Regions from separate parts of the Salinicola lusitanus genome, predicted to be linked through region 1. Evidence: predicted binding sites of a transcription regulator. Region 1 holds the regulator's gene; each other region holds the start of a gene.
The links. Region 1 encodes sigma-54, which starts transcription at its own class of promoters, with help from an activator protein. Its sites were predicted from a motif close to TGGCACNNNNNTTGCTNT; they were not measured.
Positions count from the first base shown of each region.

Region 2: a site for sigma-54 is predicted at 2,953-2,970, ahead of glnL (nitrogen regulation protein NR(II)). Genes of this name have one in related genera too.
Region 3: a site for sigma-54 is predicted at 3,938-3,955, ahead of AAGT95_RS07130 (amino acid ABC transporter substrate-binding protein). Genes of this name have one in related genera too.
Region 4: a site for sigma-54 is predicted at 3,963-3,980, ahead of codB (cytosine permease). Genes of this name have one in related genera too.

Region 1 covers NZ_CP151919.1:4,167,503-4,173,411, reverse strand. Annotated here, with positions in the region: gene rapZ (RNase adapter RapZ) at 1-87, opposite strand, end outside; gene ptsN (PTS IIA-like nitrogen regulatory protein PtsN) at 91-570, opposite strand; gene hpf (ribosome hibernation-promoting factor, HPF/YfiA family) at 580-888, opposite strand; gene AAGT95_RS18880 (RNA polymerase factor sigma-54) at 1,008-2,435, opposite strand; gene lptB (LPS export ABC transporter ATP-binding protein) at 2,575-3,300, opposite strand; gene lptA (lipopolysaccharide transport periplasmic protein LptA) at 3,394-3,924, opposite strand; gene lptC (LPS export ABC transporter periplasmic protein LptC) at 3,921-4,517, opposite strand; gene AAGT95_RS18860 (KpsF/GutQ family sugar-phosphate isomerase) at 4,622-5,599, opposite strand; gene AAGT95_RS18855 (ATP-binding cassette domain-containing protein) at 5,852-5,909, shown strand, end outside.
Region 2 covers NZ_CP151919.1:1,929,520-1,935,428, reverse strand. Annotated here, with positions in the region: gene AAGT95_RS08930 (hydroxymethylglutaryl-CoA lyase) at 1-195, opposite strand, end outside; gene glnG (nitrogen regulation protein NR(I)) at 368-1,777, opposite strand; gene glnL (nitrogen regulation protein NR(II)) at 1,871-2,914, opposite strand; gene AAGT95_RS08915 (DUF4124 domain-containing protein) at 3,093-3,662, opposite strand; gene glnA (glutamate--ammonia ligase) at 3,856-5,262, opposite strand; gene AAGT95_RS08905 (polysaccharide deacetylase family protein) at 5,688-5,909, shown strand, end outside.
Region 3 covers NZ_CP151919.1:1,551,601-1,557,509, reverse strand. Annotated here, with positions in the region: gene AAGT95_RS07145 (amino acid ABC transporter ATP-binding protein) at 1-344, opposite strand, end outside; gene AAGT95_RS07140 (amino acid ABC transporter permease) at 460-1,572, opposite strand; gene AAGT95_RS07135 (amino acid ABC transporter permease) at 1,574-2,764, opposite strand; gene AAGT95_RS07130 (amino acid ABC transporter substrate-binding protein) at 2,850-3,878, opposite strand; gene AAGT95_RS07125 (VanZ family protein) at 4,169-4,570, opposite strand; gene AAGT95_RS07120 (thiol-disulfide oxidoreductase DCC family protein) at 4,567-5,061, opposite strand; gene hemE (uroporphyrinogen decarboxylase) at 5,033-5,909, opposite strand, start outside.
Region 4 covers NZ_CP151919.1:2,879,590-2,885,498, forward strand. Annotated here, with positions in the region: gene AAGT95_RS12875 (MarR family winged helix-turn-helix transcriptional regulator) at 1-401, opposite strand, end outside; gene AAGT95_RS12880 (anti-sigma factor) at 540-1,292, opposite strand; gene AAGT95_RS12885 (sigma-70 family RNA polymerase sigma factor) at 1,289-1,867, opposite strand; gene AAGT95_RS12890 (DUF3455 domain-containing protein) at 2,009-2,530, opposite strand; gene codB (cytosine permease) at 2,667-3,929, opposite strand; gene htpX (protease HtpX) at 4,210-5,112, opposite strand; gene AAGT95_RS12905 (pyridoxal phosphate-dependent aminotransferase) at 5,318-5,909, opposite strand, start outside.

The DNA.
Region 1 (5,909 bases):
GATGGCATAGTAGCCAAGATCCTCGAGCGCCTGCAGTGCGATCGATTTCCCCGAGCCCGAGCGGCCGCTGATGATGACGAGTTGCATCGCTTATCCGTCGTCGCTGTCACGGTGATGGCGGATGGCATCGACGAGCGCGTCGTACAACGCCCGCTGCGAGTCGGCCTGACGCAACTGCTGCCGAACGCTGCTCTGATTCATGATGCCGGCAACTTCCGCCAGCAGCGACAGATGCGCATCATCCGCCTCTTCCGGCACCAGCAGCACGAAAACCAGATCCACCGGCTCGCCGTCGATGGCATCGAAGTCGATGGCGTCTTCCAGGCGCATGAATCCCGCGATCGGCCCTTTGCAATGCGGACTGCGGGCATGGGGGATGGCAACGCCGTTGCCGATCCCCGTGCTGCCCAGTCGCTCGCGACCGATCAGGCGGCTGAAGACCTCATGGCTATCCAGACTGGGTGTATTCTGGGCGATGAAGGTGCTGAAGAATTCCAGCAGACGTTTTTTGCTGCCCCCCGTGACCTCGAACAGAGTTCGCTCGGGGGGCAGAATGCTTTCCAGTGTCATCATCAGGCGTCAGCGGGCGCCTGCGCCTTGGGCGCGGGCTTGTGCCTTCTCTTTGTGTTTGACCAGTTGGCGGTCGAGTTTGTCGGCCAGTGAATCGATGGCGGCATACATGTCGGTGTCGCTGGCTTCGGCGTGTAGATCGCCGCCTGCTGCGTGCAGGGTACAGGCTGCCTGCTGGCGTTCCTTCTCGACACTCAGGGTGACCTGGACATTGGTGATGTTGTCGTAGTGACGCTCCAAACGAACGAGTTTCTCTCCGACGTAGTCCCGGAGGGCGTCGGTCAGCTCGACATGGTGGCCGGTAACGTTCACTTGCATGACACACTCCTGTTGCGGCAGATGGCACTTCTGATTGTAACCCTTTTCAGGGGACTGCAAAGGCATCGTGATCGATCTGATTCGGAATGGCGAGTCTTGACGGGTTTCGGAGCCCTGTATCAGGCCAGACGCTTGCGCTCGCTGGAGGACGGAATGCCCATGGCTTCGCGATATTTGGCCACGGTGCGTCTGGCCACACTGATATCGGACTGGGCCAGCAATTCGACCAGTTTGCTGTCCGACAGCGGCTTGCGAGGGGATTCGTCGCCAATGAATTTCTTGATGCGAGCGCGGATGGCGGTACTCGAATAGCTATCGCCTTCGCCGCCCTGGCCGCCGACCTGGCTCGAGAAAAAATATTTCAGCTCGAATACGCCGCGTGGCGTGTGAATGTACTTCTGGGTCGTGACGCGGGAGATCGTCGATTCATGCATGTCGACGCTGCGGGCGATATCGGCCAGGATCAGGGGTTTCATCGCTTCTTCACCGCGCTCGAGGAACCCGATCTGGCGCGACATGATCTCTCGGCCCACCTTGAGCAGGGTATCGTTGCGACTGGAGAGACTCTTGATCAGCCAGCGGGCTTCCTGCAGGTGCTGGCGCAGGAAGGTGTTGTCATCGCTCTTGTCTGCCCGCTTGATCAGGGCGGCGTAGTCGGGCTGAATGCGCAGGCGCGGCAGGGTTTCGGCATTGAGTTCGATACGCCAGCCATCGCGAGAGGGGGTGGCAACCAGATCGGGAACCACGTAATCGTCGTGACTGGTATCAAAGCGCTGCCCCGGGCGCGGCTCCAGCGTCCGGATCAGGGCGATGACGCTGTCGAGTTCGTTCTCCTCGAGGCGCAGGCGACGCTTGAGCAGTCGCCGGTCGTTGCCGGCCAGCGCCTCGAGGAACTGGCGCACCAGGCGCTTGGCCTGGGGTAGCAGCGGCGTGTCGTCGTCCAGCGTGCCGAGTTGAAGCAGCAGGCACTCGCGCAGATTGCGAGCGCCGACGCCGGTCGGATCGAACTGCTGCAGGCGCATGAGCATGTGCTCGAGATCGGCCATGCTGACGCTCTCCCTGCGCTGCTCGCGCAGACTCGTCGCCAGCTCGTCCAGCGAGCCCACCAGGTAGCCGTCGTCGTTGACGGCGTCGATCAGGCACTCCCCGAGCGCGCGCTCGCGCTCGTCGAAATCTCCCATGGCCAGTTGCCAGAGGAGATGATCCTGGAGGGTGGTCACGGCGGCGTTGCGGTCGAAGTCCGGCGCTTCTTCGCTGGCGCTGCCCGACGAGCTGGCATGGGCGTCCTGGTAGGTATCGCTCCAGTCGCTGTCGAGGGCCAGTTCGTCGGGAATGTCACTGGCCCACTCGTCTTCCGTGGCGTCCTGAGTTTCCTGCTCCGAGTAGGGCTCTTCCATCTCCAGCATGGGGTTGGATTCGAGCGCCTGCTGGATTTCCTGGCGGAGGTCGAGCGTCGACAGCTGGAGCAGTTGAATGGCCTGCTGGAGCTGAGGCGTCATGGTCAACTGCGTGCCGACCCTGAGTTGCAGCGAGGGCTTCATGGACATGGAGAAACGATCGTCACAATCAACGGTGGAAGGCTTACGTTACTGGCTGCGGTGACGAGATGCAACGTTTCATGCAAGAAACATGCCATCGGTGCGGATGCCTGGTATGGCTGCCGATGGCATGACGGGGGAGAGGCGACTACAGGCGAAACTCGTGGCCGAGATAGACCTCGCGGACGCGCTGGTTTTCGAGAATGGCCTGGGGCCGGCCCTCGGCGATGATCTGGCCGTCGCCGACGATGTAGGCATTATCGCAGATGTCGAGCGTCTCGCGCACGTTGTGATCGGTGATCAGGACGCCGATCTCGCGGTCGCGCAGCTGGCGGATGATGCTCTTGATGTCACCGACCGAGATGGGGTCGACACCGGCGAACGGTTCGTCGAGCAGCACGAAGGCCGGCTCGGTGGCCAGGGCACGGGCGATCTCGACCCGCCGCCGCTCGCCGCCGGACAGGCTCATGCCCAGGTTGTCGCGAATGTGATCGACGTGGAAGTCGCCGAGCAGCTGTTCCAGCCGCTCGCGTCGCCCGGCACGATCCAGGTCCTTGCGCGTCTCGAGGATGGCCATGATGTTGTCGGCAACGCTCAGCTTGCGGAAGATCGAGGCTTCCTGCGGCAGATAGCCGATACCGGCTCGCGCCCGGTCGTGCATCGGTGCGCGGCTGAGATCCATGTCGTCGATATGGACGCTGCCGGCATCGGACTTGACCAGGCCGACGATCATGTAGAAGGAGGTGGTCTTGCCGGCGCCATTCGGCCCCAGCAGGCCGACAATGCTGCCTTGCCGCAGCGTCAGGCTGAAGTCGTGGACGACTCGGCGTCCCTTGTAGCTCTTGGCAAGGTTGGCGGCCGTTAGCGTTTTCATGAATACGATCCTTGTGGCTGCGCGCCGGATATGGTGTCGGCGATCACGCCCCCACGCGGCGGCTCGAGGCCGTGCCGGGTCAGGGTTTGAGCGTTACTGGGACGAGTCACGCGGCGTGAGGGTCATGCGGACGCGGCCGTCACCGCTCCCGTCGCTGTTCTGGGCGGAACGGGCCTGGACGCGTCGCGAGTCGAGATAATACTCGACATAGGCACCGTCGAAGGTGTCGCCGGCCTGATGAAGCTCCGCGTTACCGATCAGTTCCACGCGTCGTTGGGCCGCGTGATAGACCACGGTATCGCCCCAGCCCTTGACGATCTCCTGGTCGGGGGACGGCTTCTGTTCGAGGTAGGCGCGCTCGCCGCCGCCGCCCTTGGCGGTGACCAGGCTGACCTGGCCGTTGTTGCCGCGCTGGATGTCGACGCGTGCGGCCTTGAGATGCATGCTGCCTTGCTGCAGGTCGACGCCACCCGTATAGACGGCGGTGCCCTGACGGTCGTCCAGCTCGAGTTGATCGGCGGCGATCTCGATCGGTGCACTGGCATCGCTTTCCAGCGCGATGGTTGGAAAACTGGTGAAACCCAGCGCGGTCAGCACCAGGAGTTGGCCGATTTCTCGCCTCATGATCCTTGATCCTCAGATTGCTGTGGCAGGCGCCCCTGCACGTTGTCGGTCAAACGCATACGATCTTCGTTGATCCAGGCATCGAAGCGATCCCCGCGCATGGTCTGATTATGCTGGCGCAACACGGAGGGTGTGTCACTCCAGGCGTGGGCCTCGCGGTTGTCGTAGTGCAGCGTCTGCGTTTCCAGGCTCCACGCCTGCTCTGGCTGAACCAGGCGGGCGTCGCCCTCTAGCGTCAACTGCTCTCCGCTGCGGCTCAGTTGCCCCGTCTGACTGGTCACCTGCCACTGGCGTTGCTGGTCGTCGGTCAGGTAGCCGTGGGGCGCCTCGGTGCGGATGATGTCGTCGGAGGGCGTGTGCACCAGGCGTGGCGTTTCCAGCCGCTGATAGGCGCGCCCCCGTTCGTCGAAGCGCGTCATGCTGGCATCCTCGAGATAGTAGTCGGGCTCGCCGACCGTATTGCCGATGACGGGCTCCTGACCGTTCTCGCCGCGCTGGTCCAGGTAGGTCAGACCGCCCCCCAGGACCAGCAACAGGACCAGCAGGCCGAGGCGGCGCCACCAGGGAGACTGGAATCTGACTGTCTTGGCCACGTTATCTCCTTGTGGTGAGTGTGGTGAGTGTGGTGATCGGGGCCCATGTCCGCCATCGGCTGGAGTGGGCTCGAGTCTCGGTGGAGCCGGCCTCGGCCGGGGTCTCAAATGACGCCGCTTCGCAGCAGATCATGCATGTGCAGGGCGCCGACGGGGGCGCCGTTCTCGACCACCGCCAGGGCGGTAATCCGATTATCCTCCATGATCCTCACGGCCTCCGCCGCCAGCATATCGGGCGAGGCCGTCTTGCCGCCGCGGGTCATGACGTCATCCACGCACAGCAGCGCGAAATCGCCGCGCTGGTCGAGGGTTCGGCGCAAATCGCCATCGGTATAGACACCGACCAGCATGCCGCGTTCATCGACGACGCAGGTAAACCCCATTCCCTTGAGAGTCATCTCCAGCAGCGCCTCTCGCAATGGGCTGCCGGTCGGTACGCTGGGGAGCCGGTGACCCTCGTGCATGAGATCCGCGACGCGCAGCAGCAGCCGCTTGCCAAGGGTGCCGCCAGGGTGCGACAGCGCGAAGTCCTCGGCGCTGAATCCCCGTGCTTCCAGCAGCGCCAGCGCCAGCGCATCTCCCATCGCCAGCGCGGCGGTGGTGGAGGAGGTCGGTGCCAGGTCGTGGGGACAGGCTTCGCGAGAGACGCCGACATCGATATGGACGTCGCTGTAGCGGGCCAGCGTGGAGCCGGGTCGTCCGGTGAGGCTGACCAGCGGCGCGCCGAGACGCTTGAACAGCGGAAGCAGGTCGGTGATCTCCTGAGTCTCGCCCGAATTGGAGAGGGCGATGACGACATCGTCGCCGGTGATCATGCCGAGATCGCCGTGACTGGCTTCGCCCGGATGGACGTAGAAAGAGGGCGAGCCGGTGCTGGCGAAGGTCGCTGCCAGCTTGCGTGCGATGTGCCCCGACTTGCCCATGCCGGTGACGATCAACCGGCCGCGACAGGCGAGCAGCAGCTTGCAGGCGTCATCGAAGCAGTCGTCGAGCTTCGCCACGAGCTCCCCGATGGCTTGTTGCTCCAGGGTCAAGGTGCGCCTGGCGCTGGCGCGGAAATCTAGCGCGGCGATGTCGCTCATGGTCTCGGCAATGGCTCCCCGATGGTGATGAAAGAGACGGAGAAATCGTTCATGGCCTCGGACTCCGTCTGACCGCTAGTGTGCGTCGGATGTCCGAAACGCCTGCAGTAACGGCAGTATACCTTTGATCGGTCGGTGATTCGTCCCTCCCACGCGGGTGATTTTCACCGCCCGAGAGTGATTGCTGGTCGCTGACGCCAAGGTTAGGATACAATGTTCGATAATTGATCTCATTAGCTTGGTGGATGCTGCATGGACGATCCGATTATGGTCGAGGTCAAGGATCTGCACTTCTCTCGCGGCAACACCG
Region 2 (5,909 bases), 2.2 Mb from region 1:
ATCAGCCAGTGCCGGTACCGCTCGCGGGCTGACGAACGAGGTCAGCTCGAATTCGCGCACCCCGGCGGCGACCAGCGACCGTACCAGGGCCACCTTCTCATCGGTGCTCAGTCGTCTGGCTTCGTTCTGCAGCCCATCGCGGAGTCCCACCTCGGTGACCTGCACCCGGGCGGGTATCGACTGATACGGATCCATGGCAGGAGCGGCCTCGTCAAACCAGTTTTCAGTTGGTTACGCGAGCCTACTCTGGCCAAGCCATGTCGAAAAAGCGCGACTTTGGTCGCTCCTGGTCCCATCGGCCCCTGACGTCAACGCCGACGGAGTTCACCCTCGGGCGCTCGATCGAGCGCGCTGGCCAGCACTGGGCCTATTCGTCCGCTAGCGCCGGCAGGAGCACTTTCACCTTCCGAGTCAAGGTGTTGCGGCCCCAGCCCAGCAGCTCGGCGGCCTCCCCCTTGCGCCCGCCGGTATGCTTCAAGGCGGTCTCGATCAGGATCCGCTCGAAATCCGGCATCGCCTCTTCGAGCAGATGCGTGTGGCCCGAGGCCAGGGCCCGATCCGCCCACTCGCGAAACGCGTTGCGCCAGTCTCCGCTGGGCGCCTCGGTCCCCTCGAGCTCGCGCAGCTCCGGCGGCAGATCGTCGACCAGCACTTCCCGACCGGAGGCCATGACGGTCAGCCAGCGACAGGTGTTCTCCAATTGCCGCACGTTGCCCGGCCAGGGGAGATGCGTGAGATGCGTCTCGGCTTCGCGGGTCAGAACCTTGGGCTCGGTGGAGAGCTCCTTGGCGGCCTCGGCGAGAAAATGCTGGGCCAGCCGGGGAATGTCCTCGCGTCGCTCCGACAGCCGTGGCAGATGGACGCGAATGACGTTCAGCCGGTGGAACAGATCCTCGCGAAAACGGCCTTCCGTCACCAGTTTTTCCAGGTTCTGGTGGGTTGCGGCGATGATCCGCACATCCACCTTGACCGGCACGTGGCCACCGACCCGGTAGAATTCACCATCCGCCAGCACGCGCAGCAGCCGCGTCTGCGTATCGGCGGGCATGTCGCCGATCTCGTCGAGGAACAGCGTGCCGCCGTCGGCCTGCTCGAAACGCCCGCGGCGCTGGGCGGCGGCGCCGGTAAAGGCCCCCTTTTCATGACCGAACAGCTCCGACTCCATCAGGTCCTTGGGAATCGCCGCCATGTTGAGCGCGATGAACGGGTGACCACTGCGCGGACTATGCTGGTGCAGGGCCTGGGCGACACGCTCCTTGCCGGTGCCCGACTCGCCGTTGATCAGCACCGTGATATGCGACTGCGACAGCCGGCCGATGGCGCGAAACACCTCCTGCATCGCCGGCGCCTCGCCGATGATCTCGGCCGAGAGCCCTTCCGGCATCGCCGCCGGCGAGCGCCGCTCCCGGGCATGGGCAACGCCGCGCCGCACCAGCGCCAGTGCGTCGTCCACGTCGAACGGCTTGGGCAGGTACTCGAAGGCACCGCCCTGGTAGGAAGCGACCGCACTATCCAGATCCGAGTGCGCCGTCATCACGATCACCGGCAGATCGGGATGCATCTCGCGCACCTTGGCCATCAGGTCGAGACCGTCGAGCCCCGGCATGCGGATATCGGTCAGGAGCACGTCCGGGGGCTGTCGCTCGATCGCTTCGAGCGCCGCATCGGCACGCTCGAAGGACTGCACCTCGAGATCCGGTTGTGCCAGCGCCCTTTCCAGGACCCAGCGGATAGCGCGGTCATCATCGACGATCGCGATACGGGCGACTTCAGTCATGGCAGTTCTCCAGCAGAACGGTGAATCGTGTGCTTGGCGGCGTCGATATGGGCCACTCGCCAGACTCGGCAGCGATATAGCGAGCCGACACGCTCACTGTGGCGCCTCGAAGGGGATCAATAACCGGAACTCCGTGATCCCCGGATGGGAGTCGCACTCGATCAGGCCTTGATGCTGATGCAGGATCGACTGCGCGATGGACAATCCCAGACCGCTGCCCTCGGCACGCCCGGAGACCATCGGAAAGAACAGCGTTTCGCGGATGTGCTCGGGGATGCCGGGGCCGTTGTCGATCACCGCGACCTCGCATACCAGCCGGTGGCGCTCGGCGCCGAGGGTGAACTGACGGCGGACGCGAGTCCGCAGCAGCAGCCGCGGCTCGGGCGTCCCGAACTCCTCCATCGCCTGGACGGCGTTGCGCGCGATGTTGAGAACCGCCTGGATCAGTTGCGCCTCGTCGCCGACCAGATCCGGCACGCTGGGATCGTAGTCGCGTTCGAAGCTCAACCGGTGATGCTCCACCTCGAGAAGTGCACGAACGCGCTCCAGCACCTTGTGCACGTTGAGCGGCTCGTGACGCACCAGCGTGTTGGGGCCGAGCATGCGGTCGACCAGGTCCCGCAGGCGATCCGCCTCCTCGACGATGATCCGGGTGAACTCGGTGAGCTGCGGGTCGGGAAGATCACGCTCCAGCAACTGGGCGGCGCCACGAATGCCGCCCAGCGGATTCTTGACCTCGTGGGCGAGTCCTCGCATCAGCACCTTGACCGTCTCCTGTCGCGCGATCAGGGCCTCCTCCCGCGAGATGCGCAGCAGTCGATCCCGCGGTTCGATCTCCAGCAGCAGTTCCCGACTGGTGATCGGTGTCGCGGTGAAATCGACCGTGATCACGTCCCCCGCGGCCAGCACCAGTGCCGCTTCCCGTTGTGTATAGGGATGGAACTCCTGCATGGCCTTGTGCAGCACCTGACGCACACTGCCATCCTCGCCGTTGAGGCACTCCAGCCACTGACCGACCACCCGGGGCCGGCTAGCCGCCAACAGTGCTTCGGCCGCGGGGTTGAGCCAGCGCACGTGAAGCCGCTCGTCGAGTAACAGGACGGCGGTCGTCAGATGCTCCAGCAAACGTTGATACATGCGTTGTTCCATCGTGGTGATCCGGTACGTGCTTATACAGTGCAAAAACCGCGCCACTCCCCGATTTCGCCCATGGACAGGGAGGTCCGGATAAAAATTGGAAATTCATTCACCAAAATAGTGCAAACGCTGGAGGCCGTGGCTACCGATTGGAGGCACGACGCCGCTGCAGACGGAACTACTTGCCACGATTGGGATTGTTGGGATTGGCCGGCAGGTTGATGCTGGCACGCTGCACGTAGAGCGTCACCGATGGCGTCGAAAGCCTCACCTGCCCCTGGGCATCGACCAGGTCGGCCTGAAGCTGATGCTCGCCTCGCGGCAACTGAGTCAGCACGAAGACGCTGGTGTGCATCGGCGACTGGCTCACCTTGCCATCCACCCTTAGCTGGACACGGTCGCCCCGCTGCAGCGCGGGCTCGATCGCCAACCTGACCTGGACATTTCCCGCCTGTCCTGTCGGCAGCGTCTGCTGGTTCTCCGGACGGGTGATCACGAAACGCTCGTACTCCACTGCCGGGGTCTCGGGCGTGATCGACTGGCGCGAGTCCGCACGTGGCTCGACCTCGGTGGGATCGACCACCGTGATCGGCTTGAGATCGACGCGCGTGCCCGTTCCCGGCTCGTCGCTGTAGACCACGTTACCCTCGGCATCGACGTGTCGATAGACCGATGCCGCCATCGCGGGCAGGACGGCCCCGGCCACCAGGCAAATCGATATCACCGATACCACCATCCTCGTGCGCATCCGTTGGCGCTCCCTTGTCGATCACCCTGTTATCGGCCGGCGGCTTCGATCCTTCACCTGGCCGGTATCTCCTGCCACTCGCCCCGCTTTCCAAGGTCCGCTTCATGGCCACCATTCCGGGAGACGGCCCCACGAAAAAGCCCCACCGAAGTGGGGCTCTCTTTCTGCAAGGCATCGGGCCTGGGCTCGAGCTTCAGACGCTGTAGTAGAGATCGAATTCGACCGGATGCGTCGCCAGACGCAGGCGCTCGACGTCCTCGCTCTTCAGCGCAATATAGGCATCGATCATGTCGTCGGTGAACACGCCACCTTCGGTCAGGAAGGCGCGATCGGTGTCGAGCGCTTCCAGGGCCTGATCGAGGCTGGTCGCCACGGTCGGGACCTTCTTGCCTTCTTCCGGCGGCAGGTCGTACAAGTTCTTGTCCATGGCATCGCCAGGATGAATCTTGTTCTTGATGCCGTCGATACCGGCCATCAGCATCGCAGAGAACGCCAGGTACGGGTTGGCGGTCGGGTCGGGGAAACGGGTCTCGACGCGCTTGCCTTTCGGGCTGGCAGTGTACGGAATTCGAATCGACGCAGAGCGGTTACGCGCGCTGTAGGCCAGCATGACCGGCGCTTCGAAGCCCGGCACCAGACGCTTGTAGGAGTTGGTCGAAGCGTTGGTGAAGGCGTTCAAGGCACGTGCGTGCTTGATGATACCGCCGATGTAATACAGCGCCATCTCGGACAGGCCGGCGTACTCGTCACCCGCGAACTGGTTGGTGCCGTCCTTCCAGAAAGACTGGTGAACGTGCATCCCGGAACCGTTGTCGCCAACCAGCGGCTTGGGCATGAAGGTTGCCGTCTTGCCGTAGGCATGCGCGACGTTATGGATGACGTATTTCATCTCCTGAACTTCGTCGGCTTTCTTCACCAGCGTGTTGAACTTGACGCCGATTTCGTTCTGACCGGCGTTGGCCACTTCGTGGTGATGCACTTCGACGCTCTGGCCGATCGCCTGCAGCGTGTTGCACATCGCGCTGCGAATGTCGTGGAAGCTGTCGACCGGCGGCACCGGGAAGTACCCACCCTTGACGCGCGGACGGTGTGCCAGATTGCCACCTTCGACCTGACGGTCGGTGGACCAGGCGCCCTCTTCGGAGGAGATCTTGTACATGGAGCCTTCGATATCGGTCTTCCAATGCACTTCGTCGAAGATGAAGAACTCGGGTTCCGGACCGAAGAACGCGGTGTCGCCCAGACCGGTGCTGTTCAGATAGGCTTCGGCGCGCTTGGCGATGGAGCGCGGATCACGCTCGTAACCCTGCATGGTCGCCGGCTCGATGATGTCGCAGCGCAGGATCAGCGTGGAGTCTTCGGTGAACGGATCGAGAAAGGCGGTGCCGTCTTCCGGGCGCAGAATCATGTCGGACTCGTTGATGCCCTTCCAGCCTTCGATGGAAGAGCCATCGAACATCTGGCCGTCTTCGAAGAATTCCGCATCGATGGCGCTGGCAGGAATGGTGACGTGCTGCTCCTTGCCCTTGGTATCGGTAAAGCGCAGATCCACCCACTTGACGTCGTGTTCTTCGATAAGGGCGAGGGTTTTCTCAGACATGTTGTCCTCCACTGTGAGCCATGGCTCGATTCGTTGGCGAATATCCAACACCGTTTTGTGGCATGCGTGTTTTGTAGCACGAAGTCGACGCTCTTGCCCACGCGCACACCGTTTTTACATAACTATGCAGAGAATGTGCCAAAATGAGGCAAGGACCGGACGCCCGATAATAAGTATTTGATTGAAATTGCTTTATCGAAAATCTGCCTGACGCCTCCAGACGTCGTTTCCGCCTCTTCCTTCCCAAGGGAGTAGCTCAAACCTCTTAGACGCACCAACTTGGAGCACACAAACGCCTCGTTGCACCAAAAAAGAAAGCTCGCGAATCCGCTTCGCAACCTTTGCCGAAAATCGATAGGCAACGGATACTGTAGAGAGAAGCCATGTGTTGATGGCGATCGACGACTCGAGTAATGGAATGGCCCATGTCTAGGCTGGATCGCACACAGGATGTGGTACAGCGTCTACGCGGTCACTGGCGTCTCAGCCTGAGTGAGCCGTTGTGGGGGCGGAGCGCCATTCTCGCGCTGAATCGCGTGCTGGACGATGAAGCCGAGGCACGCTTGCCTCACAGGGCCGACTGGTGCCTGGGGCCGGATAGCTTTCGTCATCTGCTGGAGAGCCTCAGCGAGAGCGCGCAGATCGTC
Region 3 (5,909 bases), 2.2 Mb from region 1:
TTCTCCGCCTCGGCACGCGGCTTCTTCTGTACCCAGATCTGAGATAGGCAGCAGTTCTCGAGCACGGTCAGGTGCGGGAACAGATTGAAGTGCTGGAAGACCATGCCGACGTTGCGGCGGATCTGCTCGATCCGCTTGACGTCGTTGGTCATCGGTACGCCGTTGACCACGATAGAGCCCTGCTGGTGCTCCTCGAGGTGATTGATGCAGCGGATCATCGTCGACTTGCCAGAGCCGGAAGGGCCACAGATGACGATCCGCTCGCCCTTGGTCACGGTCAGGTTGATGTCGCGCAGCACATGGAAACTGCCGTACCACTTGTTGAGATGATCGATTTCGATCATCGGTCGGTCGCTGCCGGACGCGGTTGTCTGAGACGCTGTCGCTTCGCTCATGGCAATGATTTCCTGATGACAATCTTGTTATGGGAGTGCGTGAAGGCGCAGTCGCTGGTCGCACTCACCGTTTATGTCCGGTGTTCAGACGTCGCTCGATGTACAGGCTGTAGCGGGACATGCTGAAGCAGAATATCCAGTAGACGGCCGCCGCAAAGACATAGCCTTCCGTGGAAAAGCCCAGCCAGTTGGAGTCGGTGAGGCCGGCGCGAATGATCGCCAGCAGATCGAAAAGGCCGATGATCAGCACCAGCGACGTATCCTTGAACAGCGCGATAAAGGTATTGACGATCCCCGGGATCACCAGCTTGAGTGCCTGCGGCAGCACGATCAGGCCGGTCCTCTGCCAGTAGTTCAGACCCAGCGCCTGGCCCGCTTCCGTCTGCCCCTTGCCGATCGCCTGAAGGCCGCTGCGGATCACCTCCGCCATGTAGGCGCTCCAGAAGAACATGATCCCGATCAGTGCACGCAGCAGCTTGTCGAAATCGAAATTCCCGGGCACGAACAGGGGCAGCATGACCGAGGCCATGAACAGTACCGTGATCAACGGAACGCCGCGCCAGAACTCGATGAAGATCACGCAGATGCCTTTGACGAACGGCATCTTGGAGCGTCGACCGAGGGCCAGAATGATCCCCAGCGGTAGCGAACCGACGATGCCCAGCACGGCGATCGTCAGCGTCAGCATCAGGCCACCCCAGGCGCGCGTCGGCACGTACTCGAGCCCGAACGAGCCCCCCACCAGCAGGAAGTAGGCGATGATCGGCAGACCGATAAGCGCAAACAGCGCCACCCATTTCTTGTAGGGAAGCTTGGGGACCGCCAGCCAGGCGACCAGGATCGCCAACAGCGCGAACACGATGTCGACGCGCCAGCGCGCGGCTTCCGGATAGAAGCCGTAGATGATGGATTCGAAGCGCGCCGAGATGAACACCCAGCAGGCGCCCTGGCCGGTACAAGCGTCCCGCGTGGTACCGATCCAGTCAGCGTCGATCACCGCCCATTCGAGGAACGGCCAGATCAGTCGTGCCAGCAGGTAGATGACGACGATCGAGACGATACTGTTGATAGGGCCGTTGAACAGATTGGCTCGAAACCAGCCGATCACACCCCGACGCTGATCAGGCGCATCACGCGCTTCGATCATTTCAGTGCGGAAGGTAGAGTCAGTCGTCATCTCAACGCTCCTTCAGCAGCGTGCGCGCGTTATAGAGATTCATCAAAAACGAGACCGTCAGGCTGATGACCAGATAGACCGCCATGGTCATGGCGATGATCTCGATCGCCTGCCCGGTCTGGTTCAGCGTGGTACCGGCGAATACCGCCACGAGATCGGGATAGCCGATGGCGGTCGCCAGTGACGAGTTCTTGATCAGATTGAGATACTGGCTGGTCATCTGCGGGATGATCACGCGCATCGCCTGAGGAATGACGACCTTGCGCAGCGTGATCGCCTCCGGCAGGCTCAGCGAGCGTGCGGCTTCCGTCTGACCGTGGGAGACCGACAGAATGCCCGACCGCACGATCTCGGCGATGAACGCCGCCGTGTAGATCGACAGCGCCAGCCACAGCGCCAGCAGTTCCGGCAGGATGTTGATACCGCCGCGGAAGTTGAAACCCGCCATTTCCGGCAGCGTCCACTCGAGCGGTGACCCGGTAGCCAGGAAGACGATCAGCGGCAGCCCGACGATGATCGTCAGGCCAATCCAGTAGACGGGAAGCGACTTGCCCGTGCTCGCTTGGCGACGCTTGGCGAACACGCCGAACAGGATCGTGACGACGACGGCAACCAGCAGTGCCCAGGGCGTGGCGGCAAAGCCATCCAGCGGCTGCGGGTCTGGCATCACCATGCCCCGCACGTTGAAGAAGAAGGCGTCGAACAGCGACAGACTCTGTCGTGGCGACGGGAGGGCCCGCAGTACGGCGTAGTACCAGAACAGGATCTGAACCAGCAGCGGGATATTGCGGAAGGTTTCGACGTAGATCGTCGCCAGGCGCGCCAGCAGCCAGTTGGGCGACAGGCGCGCGATTCCGACCAGAAACCCGATGATCGTGGCGGCGACGATACCCAGCGCCGACACCAGCAGCGTATTGAGCAGGCCGATGACGAAGGTTCTGCCATAGGTACTGTCGCTGGTGTACTCGATCAGCGTCTGTGGAATCGAGAAGCCGGCTCGCCCCTCCAGAAAGCCGAAACCGGTATGAATACCGCGGGCTTCCAGGTTGAGCAGCGTGTTGTGAACCAGATAACCGATGAAAGCCGCCAGTACCAGAAACAGCACGGCCTGAACGATCAGGGCGCGTATGGCGGGGTTCCGCCACAAGGGCCCGTGCCCCCGTCGCGGTAAGGTAGTGGATGGACGCAGCATGAGTTGTCTCTACTCGAGCGTGGAGAGGCACCGCGCCCCGGCGCTCAGACCGAAGGGGCGCGGTGTCGAGAGCACGAGGTAACGCTTAGCGAACCGGCGGTGCGTACTGGATGCCGCCGTCGTTCCACAGTGCGTTGATGCCGCGTTCGAGTCCCATCGGCGAGTCGGCGCCCACGGTGCGGTCGAACACCTCACCGTAGTTGCCCACCATCTTGACGATGTTATAGGCCCAGTCGTTGCTGATGCCCATCTGCTCGCCGAAGTTGCCGTCCTTGCCCAGCAGGCGGGCGACGTCCGGATTCGGCGGGGTTTCGCGCATTTCGTCGACGTTCTCGCTGGTGATGCCGAGCTCTTCGGCGTCGAGCATGGCGAACAACGTCCACTTGACGATGTTGAACCACTGATCGTCGCCCTGACGCACGACCGGGCCCAGCGGCTCCTTGGAGATCCGTTCCGGCAGAATCACGACACCGTCCGGATCCGCCAGCTGCAGACGCAGGGCGGCCAGCTGCGAGGAGTCGGAGGTCAGCACGTCGCAGCGGCCGCTGTCGAAGCCCTGGGCGGTCTGGTCGGAGGTATCGAAGGCGACCTGCTGGAACTGCATGTCGTTGGCCTTGAAGTAGTCGGCCATGTTGAGTTCGGTGGTGGTACCGGCCTGCACGCAGATGGAAGCGCCATCCAGTTCCTTGGCGCTCTTGACGCCGAGATCCTTGCGCACCAGGAAACCCTGGCCGTCATAGAAGTTGACCCCGGTGAAGTTTAGCCCCAGCGAGTTGTCGCGGGTGGCGGTCCAGGTCGTATTGCGGGACAGCACGTCGACTTCACCGGACTGCAGCGCGGTGAAACGCTCCTTGGCGGTCAGCGGGGAGAAAACAACGGCTTCCGGGTCGCCCAGGACGGCCGCGCCAACGGCACGGCAGACTTCAACGTCGATACCGGTCCATTTGCCATTTTCATCGGGAGACGAGAACCCGGTCAGCCCCGTGCTGACACCACAGGTGAACTCGCCGCTGCTTTTGACATCATCCAGAGTGGCAGCCTGAACTTGGGTGACGGCAGCCGCGGCAAGCATGGCGGCTGGCAGTACGATCAGGCTTTTGTTCTTGTGGCGCATATGGAATCAACTCCCTCGCATTATCATTTGAGTGCATGCCGGAACATGCCCAGATGAAATTAGCAAAGTTCGTTCCACTTTCGCGCCGAGGGCCGTAAAACCCTGTTTCAACGCTACCCTAGCCTCGACGATCCTGCCCACATCCAGTTCGGCGGACCGCCCGGGGCGCCGAAATGACAACAAATTGTTTCAAAACAGTGCCTAAATAACACACCTGCACCATGGTGGTGCCCGCGCTGAAGATCCTTCCCGGACCCATGCCCGCCGGGAGACCCTGGTGCTTGATTCGACTAACGTTGAATTCCGCGACCGCGTCGGTACCGCGATCCGATCGATGACACGCCCAGGGCGACGCTGGCGCCGAGCGCATTGGCGAGAATATCGTCCCAGTCACCGCCTTGACGCCCCGGCACGTAGAGCTGCAGGTATTCGATGGCGATACTGAATGTCACCGCCGCCAGCCAGGCCGACAGCCAGCGGCACCCGGAGAGACGCAGCCCTAGCGCCAGGCCGGCGTAGGCGATGAAGTGGTTGAACTTGTCCCAGGGCAGGTGCTGCGGCAACTCTTGAGCGGGACTCAAGCTTCCCCAGGCGATCCCCGCCGCCCAGACCAGCGTCGCCACCACCGCGGCCACTCTTGGCCAGCGCGATGGCCCAGCGTCGTCCCACTCTCGGCGGCGGCCGGCTTTCATGGCTCGTCCGCCAGTTCGCCAGGCAGCCCGCAGCGATGGCAGAGCCCGGCAGAGAGATGATTCACCCAGCGTGGATGATCCTCGAGACGCGCGGCACCAAGCGACGAGAGTCGATGCCGGTGGTTGCCGACGAGACGGTAGCCGCCATCGCGCAGAGGACGCGGAATCCAGCGCAACCACTCGAGTCGCTGCCAACCACCCCGCAGCCGGGCGGCCAGGCGCCAGACGGCATCGCTGTTACGGCGGGGTTCGCCGTCGGCGAAGCACCAGATGCTGTCTGAACGCGCGAAGTCGATGCCGAAATGCTCGCCGAGCCGATGCGAGACCGAGCCCTCCAGCCCCGCGATGCGCAGCCGGCTGTCCGGCCTTTCGCGGGCCAGCAGCCAGCGAACCGAACGCCGACAGAACGGGCAGTCGGCATCGAACAGCAGCAGGCCATTGCCGGCCTCGCCGCCAGCGGACTCATCGATGATAGGCGGGGCTGAGCTCATGCAGGGCATCCATGAACGCCGTGACGTGATCCGGATCGGTGAACTGACTGATGCCGTGTCCCAGGTTGAAGACATGACCTTCGCCCGGGCCGAAACTTTCGAGGATGCGGGCAACCTCCTCGCGGATCCGCGACGGCGGCGCAAACAGCACGTTGGGGTCGAGATTGCCCTGCAGCGCCACCCGTTCGCCGACGCGCCGACGGGCGTCGCTCAGCTCGGTGGTCCAGTCCAGGCCCACCGCGTCGCAGCCGCTGTCGGCGATCGACTCGAGCCACTGCCCGCCGTTCTTGGTAAACAGGATAACCGGCACCCGGCGGCCGTCGTGCTCGCGAATCAGGCCATCGACGATGCGCTGCATGTAGGCCAGGGAGAACTCGCGATAGGCCGGCGTCGACAATGCCCCGCCCCAGGTGTCGAAGATCTGCACCACCTGGGCGCCGGCGCGAATCTGGGTATTCAGGTAGTCGGTGACCGCGGTGGCGAGTACGCCGAGTAACGCATGAAGGGTGTCGGGGTCGCCGTAGAGCATCGCCTTGAGGTGGCGGAAATCCTTGCTCGAGCCGCCTTCGACCATATAGGTCGCCAGCGTCCACGGGCTACCGGAAAAGCCGATAAGCGGCACCCGGCCACCGAGCTCGCGACGGATCGTGGAGACGGCGTTCATCACGTAGTCGAGATCGCGCTCGGCGTTCGGCGCGCTCAGCGCGGCCACCTCGGCGGCGGAGCGCACCGTCTTGCGGAACTTGGGGCCTTCCCCTGTCTCGAAATAGAGCCCGAGCCCCATGGCGTCCGGAATGGTCAGGATATCCGAGAACAGAATGGCGGCATCCAGCGGATAACGCTCGAGC
Region 4 (5,909 bases), 1.3 Mb from region 1:
AACCGCGACAGGCGCAGAAACGCCTCCAGATCCGTCCGCGTCATCCCGCTCGAGAGCTGCTCGTGGGCCTCGCGTTCGCAGGCATCGATACGTGCCAGCAAATCCCGGCCGTGGCCGGTCAACGACAGCATCTGGCTGCGACGATCATCCGGATGAGGTGCCTTGACGACGATATCCGCATCGAGCAGGTCACGAAGCAGCCGGGTGATCTGGGCCTTGTCGCGCTGGGTACGATGCGCGATGTCCTGCGCGGTGCAGGGCATCTGGCCGCGGATCGCCTTGAGCGTGCGGATGTGCGAAACGGTGAGGTCCAGACCGGCGTCGGTATAGGCCCGGCGCAGCGCCCGCTTGTAGGCATGCATGAGCTGATGCAGGGATTCACCGACCGTCGTCTCGGACATGTCGCGCCTAATTGGTTGATAGTGTCAACCAATTAGGCGCTTGGCGTCGGCGAATGTCAACCATTCGCATTGGCGCTGGGGTGGAAGCTGGCCGCGCCCATCAAGGGCGCGGCCTTCCAGCGGCGGGGAGGTGGCGAATTACAGCTCGACGGCGCGGCCGATGAACTGAATCGGTCCGGTCGGGCGGTCGAGCGGGGACCCGGAATCGTCCTCGAGAGTCAGTTCGAAGAGCTGGTTGTCCTCGAGTGGCGGGAGGTCGTCCAGCGACAGCTGCTTGGTCTCGCCGGGCTCGACCAGGCCCAGCGAGACGGGACCGCTCCAGTCGTCCGCCTTGGTCCAGAACTCCAGCGCCTTGCCGGGCGGCACCTCGAAAGTGCCGATCGGCTTCAGGCTGATCCGTTGCGGTGAGCTTGCCTGCACGATCCAGCCGGCTTGCGTATGTTGAGGCGTCATCAATACGACCAGATAGCGAGAGGAGGGCGTCTGCCCGGGGCCGAGTGCCAGCATGGCGGCGAGGCCGATGGCGACGACAATGCTGGCGAGACTCACGCCTCGCCACAGGGTCAGGTCATGCCACAGTCGATTCAGCAGCCCGCCCGGACGCGTGGCGCGCTCTTCCGCCGACGATCGAGAAGTCTCCCGATCATCGAGCGTGCGGGAGATGCGCTGCCACAGCCGGCTTGACGGCGCGATCGGCTCGACCATTGCCGTATAGGGCTGGAGGCGTCTCTCCCAAGCCCATATCGCCTCCTGCAATTTCGTGTCCTCCTGCAGGCGACGCTCGACATCGAGACGCTGTTCGGCGCTCAGCGTACCAAGCACGTACTCGCCTGCCAGATCGTCGGTCTCCTCCGGGCCGGGCGGAGGCGACGACGCCGAACGATCGCTCATGACAGGCACTCGCGCAGTGCAGCCAGGCTGCGTTTGATCCAGGCCTTGACGGTGCCGAGAGGGCGATCCATGCGTGTGGCGATCTCCGGGTGGCTGAAGCCGTCGACATAGGCGTGAAACAGGCAGTTACGCCGCTCGGGCGCCAGTTGCGCCAGGCAGCGATCCAGATCCCCGTGACCCAGCCAGTCGAAATGATCCTGCATGTCCGTCTCCACTTCGTGAGCGCGCTCGGCGTCGAGCCTGTCGGCAGTTTCGTCGTCCACGGTCACTTCCCGGTGCCGGGTTCTGACATGGTTGAGCGCCAGGTGGCGCGCGACGCTGAAGATCCAGGTCTTGCCTGATCCACGAGTGGCATCGAAGGTGTGCGCCTTGTTCCAGATATTGACGAAGGCGTCGTGAATGATGTCTTCAGCGATACCGCGATCGCCGACGATGCGTACGACCACACCCAGCAGGCGCGACCCTTCCTGTGCATAGAGCTGCTGCAGCGCTTGGCGCTCTCCCCTGGCGCAAGCCTCGAGCAGGGCGCCATGATCGGCTGCCGACGGATTGAACGCTGCTACGTCGTCTGTCACACGAACTTCCTTGAAGCGCACCCCGCTGGGGCTAAGACATCTCATACTACGCAACACGGGCTCGTCATGGCGAGCCCGTGCTGGTCTGCAATGACCCGCCGTCGTGATCAGCGGGCGCTGCCGGTCATCCGCGTTGTCGGATCAGCTGGCTTTCCAGAACAGGTAGTCCGCCTGATACTCGACCACCTCTTCGTCGCCGACGTTGTCCGCGCTGCAGGCCATATCCGGCGCTACGCCACCCTGGGTATTCAGGCGCTGTACGTAGGTGACGCCGGACATGTGGCCATCACCCTCTGCCGGGTTGGCTTCCACCAACTGGAAGGGGATGTTGCCATCGCCGCCGGGGGCCGTGGCGAGCTGGGTACCGGTGATCTTGGAGCCGTCGCTGGATTCCCAGGTCGCCGGCGGGCCGTAGTAGCTGCCGACCTGGTTACCGTCCGCATCGTTGAGCTTGGCATCCGGACCCTTGAACACCCACTCGTGGGCGCCATCCTTCATCTCGCACGCGTAAGTGATCTCGCCGACGCCCACCGTCTCCATGGCAATCTCGTTGCCATCCGGGACCTGCACGTCCGCCGGGACGTCGTTGGCATGCGCCGCGAGGCTGAAACCACCCAGCAGGGCGGCGGTCAGGGTAACGCTGGCTAGTTGTCGAGTTTTCATTGGCGTCTCTCCGAGCGTGAATAGGTCAGGACTTCATGTCCTGCACTGGGGATACACGTGGCTAGGAGAGACGGATGCAGCCGGGCTCGATTTTTTTCGCGAATGGCGCGACATGGGCTCGAGCCTTGCCGAGGAGTTACAGGGCCGGCTTCAGCGAGTGCTGGCCCAGATAGCGACAGCACAGCGGATAGAGCGCCACCGCCAGCGCGATACCGACCAGCGGCGGCGCCCATGGCGAGAACCAGGCGCCCAGGGTTGCCAACGCATAGGCGCCGAGCCCGGGAAGATGAAACGCCGGCAATACGGCCGCGTCGAGTCTGGGGTAGTGGCCACGACGCAGGAAGAGGTAATCGGCGATGATCACTCCCCCCAGTGGTGGGATGCAGGTACCCAGCGCGATCAGGAAGGGCACCAGTAGCGCATCCATCCCGGCCAGCGCCAGCAGCGTGCCGATCGCCGCGCCGCCAAGCGTCACCCAGCCGCGCTGGCGGGTGCGCAGCAGGTTGCAGCCGGCGGCGGCAAAGTTGTAGATGGTGTTGTCCTGCGTGGTCCACAGGTTGAGGAACAGCATGGCCAAGCCGACGGTGGTCAGGCCTTGCAGGATCAGTACCTCGACCACATCCGGCTGCTGGTAGACAAGAGCACCCACGGCGCCGATCAGCACCATCAGGCCATTACCGATGAAGAACGCCAACAGGGTCGCCGTGACCGCCTGGCGTGGTGTACGCGCGAAACGGCTCCAGTTGCTGGCCTGCGTTGCGCCGGATACGAAGGTGCCGAAGATGATGGTGATACCGGCTGCCCAGCCCAGCTCTGAACTGGGAGCGATGGCGGTCAGGCCGCTCCAGCCGCCGCCATCGCGCCAGGCGATGATCATGCTGATGGCGATCAGCAGCGCCATCGCCGGCACCGCCACGTTGGATAGCAGCGCCAGGCCACGGTAGCCGATGAAGGCGGTGAGACAGAAGCCGATACCGAACAGCACCATCAACGGAGCCGCCCAGCCTGGTGCGAGCCCCAATGTCGATACCAGCACGTTGGCGATGGTCGCCACGCCCCAGGCGTACCAGCCGACCTGGGTGACGCCGAGCAGCAGATCGGACAGCGCGCTGCCGCGCTCGCCCAAGGCGAATCGTGACATCAGCGCTGTGCTGAGCCCGGAGTGGGCGGCGATGCCGGCGATTGCCGCGGCATAGATGCCCAGCAGCAGATTGCCCACCACGATCAACGCCAACAGCTCGGTGAACGAGAAGGCGGCGCCGATCTGGCCGCCAGCGAACATGGTTGCGGTGAAGAAGGTGAAACCCAGCAACAGTAGCGCCAGCGATGCGAAGGGTTTGCGTGCGTCGCCAGGCACTTCGCTCAGCGGATAGTCATTGTCGGCTTGGGGCAGGGCCATGGGTCGATCCTCACTAGGGCGGTCGGGACTGACCAAGCAAGCTGTATGCCGCGCCGCGGAAAAGGGTTATCCATCCACGTTCTCCACGAATCGACGGCCTGGCCTGGGCGCCAGGTCTGCACGCCTGTGGTGCAGAACAAGCCGGATCGAGTCGTCGGTTTGCCGAAAGGGGACTACGAGAGGGGACCCGGCTCGGGTGGCTATCCGGATAAGCCAACGCCCCGCACAGGGCGGGGCGTTGGAGGGGGCTGGCAGCATCTCGGGCATCGCCGAACGGATGTCACTCCCGGTAGGCGGATTCCTTCAGCGCCCGGATTCGATCATCCAATGGCGGGTGGCTGGCGAACAGTTTCTCCATGATCTTGCGGGTCTGCCCGGTAGTGATGGCGAAGGCCGTCAACGAATCGGGCATCTGGTCCGGCTGGCTGGTCTCGGATTTCAATCTGGCCAGGGCGTTGATCATGGCGCCACTGCCGGCATATTTGGCGCCGGCGGCATCGGCACGATACTCCCGGAAGCGCGAGAACCAGGCGACGATGATCGACGCCACCAGGCCGAATACGATCTCGGCGACGATAACGACGGCAAAATAACCCATGAAGCCCAGGCCGCCGCCGTTGTCGCGTCCGCGCAGGAAACTGTCGACGACCTGGGCGACCACCCGCGCGAAGAACATCACGAAGGTGTTCAGCACCCCCTGGATCAGTGCCAGCGTGACCATGTCACCGTTGGCGACGTGGCCGATCTCATGCGCCAGCACCGCACGAATTTCCTCGGGGCGCATGCGCTCGAGCAGCCCCTGGGAAACCGCTACCAGAGCGTCGTTCTTGTTCCAGCCGGTGGCGAAGGCGTTGGACTGCTGGGCCGGGAAGATCGCCACTTCCGGCATCTTGATATTGGCCTGCTGCGCCAGTTCACGCACCGTGTCCAGCAGCCACTGCTCGGTGGAATTGGCGGGCTGATCGATCACCTTGGCCTTGGTGCTCATCTTCGCCATCCATTTGGAGATGAACAGCGATACCAGCGATCCGGCCATGCCGAACACGAAGCAGAAGATCAGCAGGCTGTTCATGTTCAGCCCGTTGGCGTTGAGATAGGGCTCGACGCCCAGTAGTCGCAACGTGATGCTGGCGACGAGAATCACCGCCAGGTTGGTTGCCAGGAACAGGATGATTCGCATCATCGGTCTTTACCCTCAGTCGTGGAAAGCGTGGCCGGCGTCATGTCGTGCGCCGGCTTATGATTAGTTCGTTGTTCGTTAATACCTGGTAATCAGGCGGTTATGAACCGTTAGATACGACTTTCGTGAATAGGTTTCAAGAGGGGGCGTGGCCGCGCGTCGAAATGCGCGGCCCTGTCATGTGGCGGTGACTGGCCACCGCCACGGATCACTGGCGATAACGTGAGAGGAAGCGGGCGAAGCGGTCGATGGCGTCGCCGAGCTGATCGGCCCAGGGCAGGGTCACGATGCGCACGTGATCCGGCGTCGGCCAGTTGAAGGCCGTACCCTGAACCAGCAGGATACGCTCCTGCAGCAGCAGGTCGAGCACCATCTGGGCATCGTCATGAATGGGATAGACCTCCGGGTCGAGCCGCGGAAAGGCGTAGAGCGCCCCCATCGGTTTGACACAGGAGACCCCGGGGATCGCGTTGAGCTTTTCATGCACGACGTTGCGCTGAGCCAGAAGTCGCCCGCCGGGCAGGATCAGGTCGTTGATCGACTGGTAGCCACCGAGGCCGGTCTGGATCGCGTGCTGCGCCGGCACGTTGGCGCACAGTCGCATCGAGGCGAGCATGGTGAGGCCCTGGATGAAGTCCTCGGCGTTCTGCTTCCCCAGCCCGCCGGACAGGATCATCCAGCCGGAACGGAAGCCGGCGCAGCGGTAGCTCTTGGAGAGCCCGTTCATGGTCACGACCAGTTGGTCGTCCTCGGCCAGGGCGCCGGTGGAGACATGCTCGACGCCGTCGTAGAGGATCTTG